DNA from 4 places in the Micromonospora sp. MGP-C2 genome. Region 3 is predicted to be linked to each of the others. Evidence: riboswitches for the same ligand, from Rfam matches in the RefSeq annotation. Region 3 holds a riboswitch; each other region holds the start of a gene.
What was found. Region 3 has a riboswitch for cyclic di-AMP ahead of AC3CF1_RS29590 (C39 family peptidase). Riboswitches for the same ligand answer to the same signal wherever they lie in the genome.
Positions count from the first base shown of each region.

Region 1 (2,192 bases), 1.6 Mb from region 3:
ACGGTCGAGACGCTGCTCGGGCAGTCGCCGGTGCTGGCCGACGAGGTGGCGCAGGGGCGGTGCGCGGTGGTGGGTGTGTCGTACCGGCTCGCCGCCGGAGCGGTCAGCCCGGTGGCCGCCGTGCCGGCCTGCTTCGCGACGCTCGGCGAGGAGGCCGGGCCCCTCGACCCGGCCGCGCCCGCCGCCGCCTGACGCGACGAGGGCCGCCCCGCGCGACGCGGAACGGCCCTCGGCGAGGGTTCAGCGGGTCAGAGCAGCGACATGTGGACGTGGTCGGTGTGGTTCGACGGCCCGCTGTACGAACTCCAGCCGGTCGCCGGGAACCAGATCTGCCGGTTCCAGATCACGTAGTAGATGCCCAGCCGGTCGGCGTTACGGATGAGGAAGGCGGCGACGTTGTTGCCGTACCTCCGGGTGTCATCGTTGTGCCACGGGGCGAAGCCGCTCTTCTGCAGCGACCAGTCGCAGGCGCGGCCCTTCGGATGCTCCCACGGCCCACCGGATCGGTAGCAGCCGACAAACCGGTTGTAGCCGGCCGCCTTGACCTCTTTGTACGCGTGCAGGGTGCGGGGCGTGACGCAACCGGACGTGGTCGGGTCATTCTCGCTGCACGACTGCGGCTTCCAGTCACCGTCGGCGGTGCGACCCGGGCCGATCTTGGCCACCTTCGAGGTGGCGTCCACCAGGCCGCCGGTGAAGCCCTTGCCGCCGACGAGGGAGAGCGCCTTGTCCGCCTCGCTCTTCCGCTTCGCCATCAGGGCGGTCTGCTTCTGCTGCTCGCGGACCTCCGCGTCGAGGGCCAGCTTGGCCTGCTCGGCGCGGGCCTTCGCCGTGTTGACCTCGGCGAGCTTCTTCTCGTTGACCATGTTCATCTCGTCGAGCACCGCGGCACGCTGGACGAAGGCGTCGGGAGCCTTGCTCTCCAGCAGCATCGCGAGCGCGCCGATCCGACCGGTCCGGTACGACTGGGCGGCGATCAGCCCGACCTGTGGGGTCAGCGCGTCCAGGTCGGCCTTGGCCCGGTCGACCTCCAGCGCAAGTTCCAACTGCCGCTTCTTGGATTTGTCCAGTTGGGACTTGGCGGCGGAGTAGTCGCGGTTGGCCTGCTCGATGACGTCGGTGAGCAGTTGCGGCTCGCCGTCCTCCTCGTGCCCGGACGGCGTGGGGGTCGTCGGGGCGGCGTGGGCCGGGAGGGGCCCGGCGAGCACGGTCAATGCGGCGATCACGGCCACCACGGGTGTCAACCAGCGGCGTAGGGGTGCCGTCACAATGTTCCCTTCCGTCGACCGCCGACCGGGTTAGCTGACGGGTTCGGGGCGGAAGTGGCCCCTACCGCTGACGCGGATTCACCCCACGTACCTGGGTCCCCGATTCGCCGGTTGGCGATTGGGCGGTGGCACCGCAGGCGCCGCTTCGCGCCTTCATCGGTAACCGGCAGCGAGGTTACCCGAGAGTCGGCCGGGTGAGCTACGCCTGGATGCCGACCAAAAGCGTCAATTCGCCATAGCGTTGAGTGACCAGTGACGTGGTTCTCAGGGTGGAGGCCCGATCTGGTCACGCTGAGGAGTGTCACCATGCCGTATCCGTGCTCCTGTTCGACTCCGGCCACCCGGCGGTGGCGGTGGATGGGGGTGGGGTCCGCGTCGGTTCCGGCTCGTCGGGGCGACCCGCTCGCGGTGAGATGAGTGCGGCCAGTGCCTCCGCCCGGTCCGGCTGAGGTCGCGGGGCGGAAGCATCGGTGGACGGTGTGGCGTCCGCACGCCCGGCCGCGGTCACCACTGCGGCCAGCCCGGTGGTCAGTGGCACGGCGGCGATCAGGCCGAGGGTGGCGACCGCGCTGCGGACGATCTCCTGCGCGAGGAACTCGCTGGTGAGGATCTGCCCGATCGGCCGCGCGTCGGCGGTGAGCAGGAGCAGCAGGGGCAGCGACGCGCCCGCGTACGCCAGCACGATGGTGTTGACAGTGGAGGCGATGTGCGCGCGGCCGACCCGGGTCGCGGCCCGATAGAGCTGCAACCGGGTCAGGCCGGGGTTGGCGTGCGCCAACTCGGTGACGGTGGCCGCCTGGGTGACCGTCACGTCGTCGAGCACCCCGAGCGAGCCGATGATGATCCCGGCGAGCAGCAGACCGTGCAGGTCCACGTCGCCCTGGAACATCGACAGCGTGGTGGCGTCCTCGCTGCCGAAGCCGG
Region 1 covers NZ_JBYMEN010000002.1:4,830,701-4,832,892, forward strand. The annotation lists partial or broken gene AC3CF1_RS22200 (carbonic anhydrase) at 1-192, shown strand, start outside; gene AC3CF1_RS22205 (coiled-coil domain-containing protein) at 249-1,268, opposite strand; cyclic di-AMP (ydaO/yuaA leader) riboswitch at 1,273-1,403, opposite strand; gene AC3CF1_RS22210 (YibE/F family protein) at 1,570-2,192, opposite strand, start outside.
Region 1: linked by a shared signal. The riboswitch ahead of AC3CF1_RS22205 (coiled-coil domain-containing protein) and the one ahead of AC3CF1_RS29590 (C39 family peptidase) in region 3 are both predicted to bind cyclic di-AMP.

Region 2 (2,192 bases), 2.1 Mb from region 3:
GGATCAGCCTGGGCGGCCGTAGCTGTGGATCGGGCCGTCGTCGACCTTCTTCATCTTGACCGGTTGGCCGGCCTGCGAGGCGTGCACCACCCAGCCGTTGCCGACGTACATGCCGACGTGGTGGATGTCGCTGTAGTAGAAGACCAGGTCGCCGGGCCGCAGGTCGGCCTTGCTGACGTCCTTGGTGACGCGGCTCTGCTGGGCGGCGTTGTGCGGCAACGACACCCCGGCCTTCGCCCATGCGGCCAGCATCAGCCCGGAGCAGTCGTACGAGTTCGGGCCCTCGGCACCCCACACGTAGGGCTTGCCGATCTGCGCGCAGGCGAACTTGACCGCCGTGCCCGCAGCGCCGCCGGGATAGCTGCCGGGGCAGGGCGCCGGACGCAGCGGACCGCCGCCCCCGTTGCCGTACACCTTGAGGCGCAGCTTCTGCAGCCGGTCGATCTCCTCGTTGATCTGCTTCTTCTTGGCCGCCAACTGGGCCTCGGTGCGGGCCAGCTGGGCCACCATCTCGTCCAGCGGCGCCTTCTGCGCGGCCAGCTCGTCGCGCAGGTCGGCGACCTCGCGTACGTCCTGCTGCTGGTTGTGCGCGAACCGGTCGAGCATTTCGAGCTGGCTGACCACCTCGCTGGGTGACCGGCTGCCGAGCATCGCGTTGACGGTCGAGACGGTCTCGCCCTTGTACGCGCGTACAGCCAGCGCGCTGACCTTGTCCATCGCGGCGTCGACCTGCCGCTCGAGCGGGGCGATGCGGGCGGCCAACGCGTCCGCCTGCTTGCGCTTGACGGCAAGGTCGGCCCGGGTGGCGTTGTGCCGTTCGATGATCGGTTCGAGTGTGTTCCAGTCGGCGTCGATCTGGCGCTCGATCTCGGCGACGGACGGGTCGGCGTGGGCGGCCGTGGCGCTGCCCGTCAGGACGACGGCGACGCCGACCAGTGCGGCGAGAGCGGTGGTGAAGCGGGACCAGCGTGGGCGCGGCACGATCGACGTCGGGACGGCGAATGCCGACCGCTCGGACGACGGCCGCGGGGCATGGAGTGCCACCGGGGTTCCGTACTCCTTCTTCCTGACCGCCTACCGGGTTAGCTGACGGGTTCGGGCGGGAAGTCGGCGCCCTACCGCAGTGGCTGCGGATTCACCCCGAGGGACGTGGGTCCCCGGTTCGCTCGGAAACGACTCGGCGGTGTCGGTCCGTTACCGCCCGGGATGGGCGGAGCTGCTGTCGGGCCGACAAATGACCAGAGTAGAGACGCCCGTTACCGATCCGCAACCCGTACGGCCGTGACACTCCGTACCGATTGGGTGGGGGTCACCGACCGTGTGTGAAGAATTCTTTCTCAACAAGTAGATAGATGGAAAGGTATTGACGCAGACTCTCCAGCGGCGCGATGGTGACCTGACCTCTACCCGCGAGAATCTAGGGGGTTCGATGCACCATCCAACAGTGTCGGCCGGCTGGCGCGCGCTGCTCACCACGACCGTCGTCGCCGCCGCGAGCGCGGTGCCACTCTCCACGGCCGCCACCGCCGCACCCACCGCCGATCGCCAGCAGCAGTACGCCGCCGCGGCGACCGAGTACGGCGTGCCGACGGGCGTGCTGCTCGGCGTCTCCTATCTGGAGTCCCGCTGGGACAGCAACGCCGGCACACCGAGCACGAGCGGCGGCTACGGCCCGATGCACCTGACCGACGCCCGCCACGTGACCGCTTTGCCCGGGCGCGGCCACCACGACGCCGGCGCCGAGGACCCACGCGGTGACGACTCCCGGCCCTCCCGGGTGCCCGCGCCCCGACCCGTCGAGGCCCCCGCACCGACCGCCGCCGCGTTGCAGACCGTGGACGCGGCGGCCGCACTGACCGGTGCCACCCCCGAGGCGCTGCGCACCGATGCAGCGGTCAACATCCGGGGTGGGGCCGCGTTGCTCAGCGCGTACCAGCGGGAGTTGGGTGCGCCGGTCGGCGCGGACACCGACCCGGCGGCCTGGTACGGCGCGGTGGCCCGCTACGCCGGTGCGGACAGCGCCGACGCCGCCGCGGCCTTCGCCGACGAGGTCTTCACCACCATCGCCGCGGGCGAGTCCCGGCTGACCGACGACGGCCAGCGGATCACCCTGCCGGCGCGCGCGGTACAACCCGAGCGCTCCTGGTTGGATCGGCTGGGCCTGCGCCGGTTGGCCCGCCCGGACGGGCTGG
Region 2 covers NZ_JBYMEN010000002.1:4,360,482-4,362,673, reverse strand. The annotation lists gene AC3CF1_RS19950 (C40 family peptidase) at 4-1,044, opposite strand; cyclic di-AMP (ydaO/yuaA leader) riboswitch at 1,058-1,193, opposite strand; gene AC3CF1_RS19945 (N-acetylmuramoyl-L-alanine amidase) at 1,445-2,192, shown strand, end outside.
Region 2: linked by a shared signal. The riboswitch ahead of AC3CF1_RS19950 (C40 family peptidase) and the one ahead of AC3CF1_RS29590 (C39 family peptidase) in region 3 are both predicted to bind cyclic di-AMP.

Region 3 (2,192 bases):
ACCACACGGTCGGCGGGACGAAGTCGAACCACCTCGCGCTGTACGGCTTCATCGCCTACTGACCGCACGGCCTGCTGACGGCACAGGCTGCTGACGGCACGGACGAAGACGCCGCGGGCGCCGGCCCCTTGTGGGGGACGGCGCCCGCGGCGGTCCAGCGTGCCTGGGTCAGGCGGAGTAGCCCCGGCTGGCGATCCAGTTGGCCAGGTTGATCGTGGTGATCCAGTACGACGCGTCGGCCGGGTTCGCCGAGTCGGCGATCCGCACGGTGCGGCCGTTGTCCTTGTAGCCCACGACGGCGATGTAGTGACCGCCACCGTAGGAGTGCCAGCCGCCGTTGGTGTCGGTGGCGTCGCCGACGACGTTGGCGACCACGCCACGGCCGTCGGTGATGGCCTTGACGACGTCGGCCTGGAGCTGGTCCATCTGGGCCGGGCTGGGCGCGCCGGCGAACATCCGGGTCCGGTACGGGGAGCCCTTCACCTCGGCGTTGAGCACCCGGGTGGTGTCCAGGGCCGAGTTGGTGCCCATCTCGGTGGTGCCCAGCTCGGCGCCGAGCTCATTCTGGGTGCGGTCGACGCCGGCGGCGCTGAGCGCGTTACGGGTAGCTGCCGGGCCGCAGTTGTAGTACGTGTTCTGCGCCTCGTAGTCGTAGTCGAGCACCTTCGTCGCCGGCGGCTTCGGCCGCTCCGGCTTACGGGTCAGGTCCGGGTTGCTGCTGGCCTTGGCCGCGGGTGACGCGGCGGTGGTGGCCGGGGCTGCGGTGGTCGGCGCGGCACTGGCCGACGGGGACGCCTCGCGCACCTCGCCGCGGGAGGCGGCGACGTCGCTGCGCATCTCGGCGACAGTGGTCGCGGTGCGCTGGCCGGCCGGCGCGTCGTCGGCGGTGGTGAGCATGGCGCCGGTGGTGGTGGCGATGGCGAGGGCCGCGGCGGAGGCGGCAACGATCTGGTACGGACGCTCGGTGGTGAGGCGGCGGAGCTGACGCTTCAGGGTGTGCTTCACGGGGTCCTCCACGGATCGGGGGGAGAGCGGCACACCGGGGCCGGACCGGCATCCGGGCAGGCGCCAGCGCGCGGACGATGGTCCGCGGATGGTGAACCGCTCAGGGGAACGCCCGGCGTGGCCGGGCGGTTAGGCGATGACCCGGGGGGTCAGCTCACCGTCACTGGACGAATGAGCGGGGGCACCGCTACGCCGTGGAGGCGAAGGAACAACCGAGGGGTGGAAAGGTGCTGCACGAGGATGGAACTCCTTCCGACACCGCCTACCGGGTTAGCTGACGGATTCGGGCGGGAAGATCGCCCTACCGCGGGCCATGGCTCGCGGATTCACCCCGGACTTACTGATGGGTCCCCGGTTCGTTCATCACGATTGAGCGGGTCGGCGCGGCGTCGCCTCTTGCGATCGGTTACCGCACCGGACGGGACGACACTACTGGGCCGCCCACACCCTGCCAAGCCAGGTTCACCTGCGCAAACCCGAATTCACGCGCCAATTTCTGCGCGTCTTGCCGCTGACGTGACTCGATGGGACAAGCGGTTACGGAGTCGCCAACGGGCGACAACCGGACAGGCCGCCGATAATGCGGCCACAATCACGGGAACAATCGGGCCGATCGTGCCGGACGACCGATTCGGTATCGGCGTGACCCGGCTCACGTCACGGATCGGGCTCAACTGATCCGGGCCGGGCGCCACCGTGCCACGACTGCGGGTCGGAACGCCCCGGTCGCCGCCCGGCGAGCGGGCAGCGGGGCCGGCCGCAGCCGGGCCGCCGCCGCGTACGCCTCAGCGTTGAGGACGCGTACCGACTCGGCGGCCAGCTCCGCGTCCCGCCATGCGGCCCGCTCCCGGGTGGCGGCAGCCTCGTAGTCGGCCAGTCGCGCGTCCCGGACCGCCCGGCTGAGCAGCACCTCCTGCTCGACCGGATGCCGCCGGGGATCCCAGCCGCGCCGGTGCGCGAACACGTCGCCGAGCTGCGCCATGGTCAGGTCGCCCCGCCAGTACGCCGCCATCGCCGCCCGGTGCAGATAGCGCTCCCGGGCGGCGTACTCGGCGGGGGTGTGGGGGGTGCAGGGGGTGGGTAGCGCCCCGGCACCAGCGAAGCGACGGGCAGCGGTGTCCGCCTCGTCGTACCCGGCCCAGGCCCGCTCCATCTCCTCCTGAGCGGTCAGCCAGGCAACACGTCGT
Region 3 covers NZ_JBYMEN010000002.1:6,434,433-6,436,624, reverse strand. The annotation lists gene AC3CF1_RS29595 (hypothetical protein) at 1-62, shown strand, start outside; gene AC3CF1_RS29590 (C39 family peptidase) at 169-1,017, opposite strand; cyclic di-AMP (ydaO/yuaA leader) riboswitch at 1,250-1,391, opposite strand; gene AC3CF1_RS29585 (hypothetical protein) at 1,676-2,192, opposite strand, start outside.

Region 4 (2,192 bases), 6.1 Mb from region 3:
AATCCCGCAGGACGAGGAGTTCGGCCGCGTTCTCGACGCCTTCCTGGCCCGTGGCGGCAGCCTGCTCGCCACGCACAGCGCGACGATCGCGTTTCCCCAGCTCGCGACCTGGCGGTCCACGGTCGGCGCCGCCTGGGACCACGGTCGGACCTTCCACCCGCCGATCGGAACCAGCCTCATCCGACGCACCGACATCGAGCACCCGATCACTACCGGTCTCGTGGACTTCGAGGTGCACGACGAGCGCTACACCGACCTGGAGTTGCTCGACGGCGTCGACGTCGAGACTCTCTACGTCCACGACGAGGGTGGCGACACCCAACCGCTCGTCTGGGCGCGCACGGCCGGGAGCAGCCGGATCGTCTACAACGCACTCGGTCACGACACCCGGTCGTACGAGTCGCCGGGACACGTCGAGCTGCTGCGGCGCATCGTGCTCTGGCTCCGTCACCGCATCTGATCCGCAACGGTCCACGGTGGTCACTGCACACTGACCACCCGCCCGCAACCGCTGCGAGTGACGCCCCGCGTACCCCGGTGAAGAACTTCACAGGGGTTGGGCGATCGTCACCGACCGTGCCTAACGTCGGTCGGGTTCGCCACTGCGGACACCACGGCCGGCAACGCCAAATCCTGCCCCCGGTCGGTGGAACCCAGTCACCCGGGCAGGAGCGGGGGACCCAAACGTTCCTCGGTGCACGTCACCTCGGGGTGAAGCCGCCATCGTGCGGCCGGGCTCCTCGGCCCGAACCCGACAGCTCACCTCGCCGGCGTGGAGGAAGTTCACATGACGTCTGTCTACACGCCCCGTCACCGACGGGTCACCACCCGCCGTCTCGCCGTCGGCACCCTGGCCGTCGGTGCGGTCACCGGTGCTGTCGCCCTCTTCGGCCCGGCCGCCCCCGCGCAGGCCGCGGTCAACTGGGACGCGATCGCCAAGTGCGAGTCCGGCGGTAACTGGAAGATCAACACCGGCAACGGCTACTACGGTGGCCTGCAGTTCTCCCAGAGCACCTGGGCCGGCTACGGCGGCAAGAAGTACGCCGCCCGTGCCGACCTGGCCAGCCGCGGCGAGCAGATCGCCATCGCCGAGAAGGTGCTCGACGGGCAGGGCATCGGCGCGTGGCCGACCTGCGGCAAGAAGGGCGGGTCGTCCGGCGGCTCCACCGCGAAGCCGTCGACGAAGTCCACCGCGAAGCCGTCGACGAAGTCCACGCAGAAGCCCACCGAGCAGCAGGAGCGGCCCTCGCGGCGGGAGCAGCCGGCGACCCGCAACCACGAGCGCACCGCGCCGACCACGGGCGGCCAGACGTACCTGGTCAAGCCGGGCGACACCCTGTCGGAGATCGCCGACAGCCACCGGGTGACCGGCGGTTGGCAGGCGCTCTACGAGCACAACCGGCAGCTGATCGGGGCCGACCCGGGCCTGATCTTCCCGGGTCAGCGGCTCAGCCTCTGACGGTCTTCCCGCGTCAGCGGCTCAGCCTCTGACGGATGACACACGAACGCTCGGCCGGGTCACCGGCCGAGCGTTCGTACGTGTGGTGCGATCAGCCCGAGCGCCCGTACCCCGGGGGGAAGCCGTCACGCCGCGGAGGCGGATGCCTTCGACCCTCGGTGCGACGTGACCGGGCCGGCGTTCCAGCCCCAGCGGGGCGCCGGTGCGCTGCCCTCCCCGGACCAGCCCGTGCCGCCCTCCTCGTTGTCGCCGCCGTCGACGGTCATCTCGACCGGGGCGGGTGTGCTGCGGGCCAGTCGCATCGACTGCTCCGCGCCGGCGCGGGCCGCGCACGGCCAGGACTGCCCGGCGCACTGAAGGTTGCGGCACTGACCCTCGTCGTCCGGCTCGTGGGCGCTCAGCACGTCGATCGCCAGTTGCCAGAGCAGCGGGTCGGTTACGTCGTGCGGCCGTTCGGCAGTGCGACTCGGCCGGTTGCTGGTGTCGTCGTCGGACATTGTGGGTCCCCCCTTGTCAGGCTGTACCCCACAAGGGTCACCCGTGAGCCGCTGGTTAAACCGCCGACCTGCTGTGATGTGTCTCCGGTCGCAGCGGTCGCCGGGACGCCGCACGCAGATCGGTCAATCCGGCAGCAGCGGCATCTCGACGCCCGGCTCCCGGCCGAGCAGGACCGCTCGGGTCAGCGCCGTTGAGCCGAACCGGTCACGGACCGCGTCCACCGCGGCGTCCAACT
Region 4 covers NZ_JBYMEN010000002.1:352,141-354,332, forward strand. The annotation lists gene AC3CF1_RS01105 (ThuA domain-containing protein) at 1-460, shown strand, start outside; cyclic di-AMP (ydaO/yuaA leader) riboswitch at 615-787, shown strand; gene AC3CF1_RS01110 (transglycosylase family protein) at 788-1,459, shown strand; gene AC3CF1_RS01115 (hypothetical protein) at 1,585-1,956, opposite strand; gene dinB (DNA polymerase IV) at 2,080-2,192, opposite strand, start outside.
Region 4: linked by a shared signal. The riboswitch ahead of AC3CF1_RS01110 (transglycosylase family protein) and the one ahead of AC3CF1_RS29590 (C39 family peptidase) in region 3 are both predicted to bind cyclic di-AMP.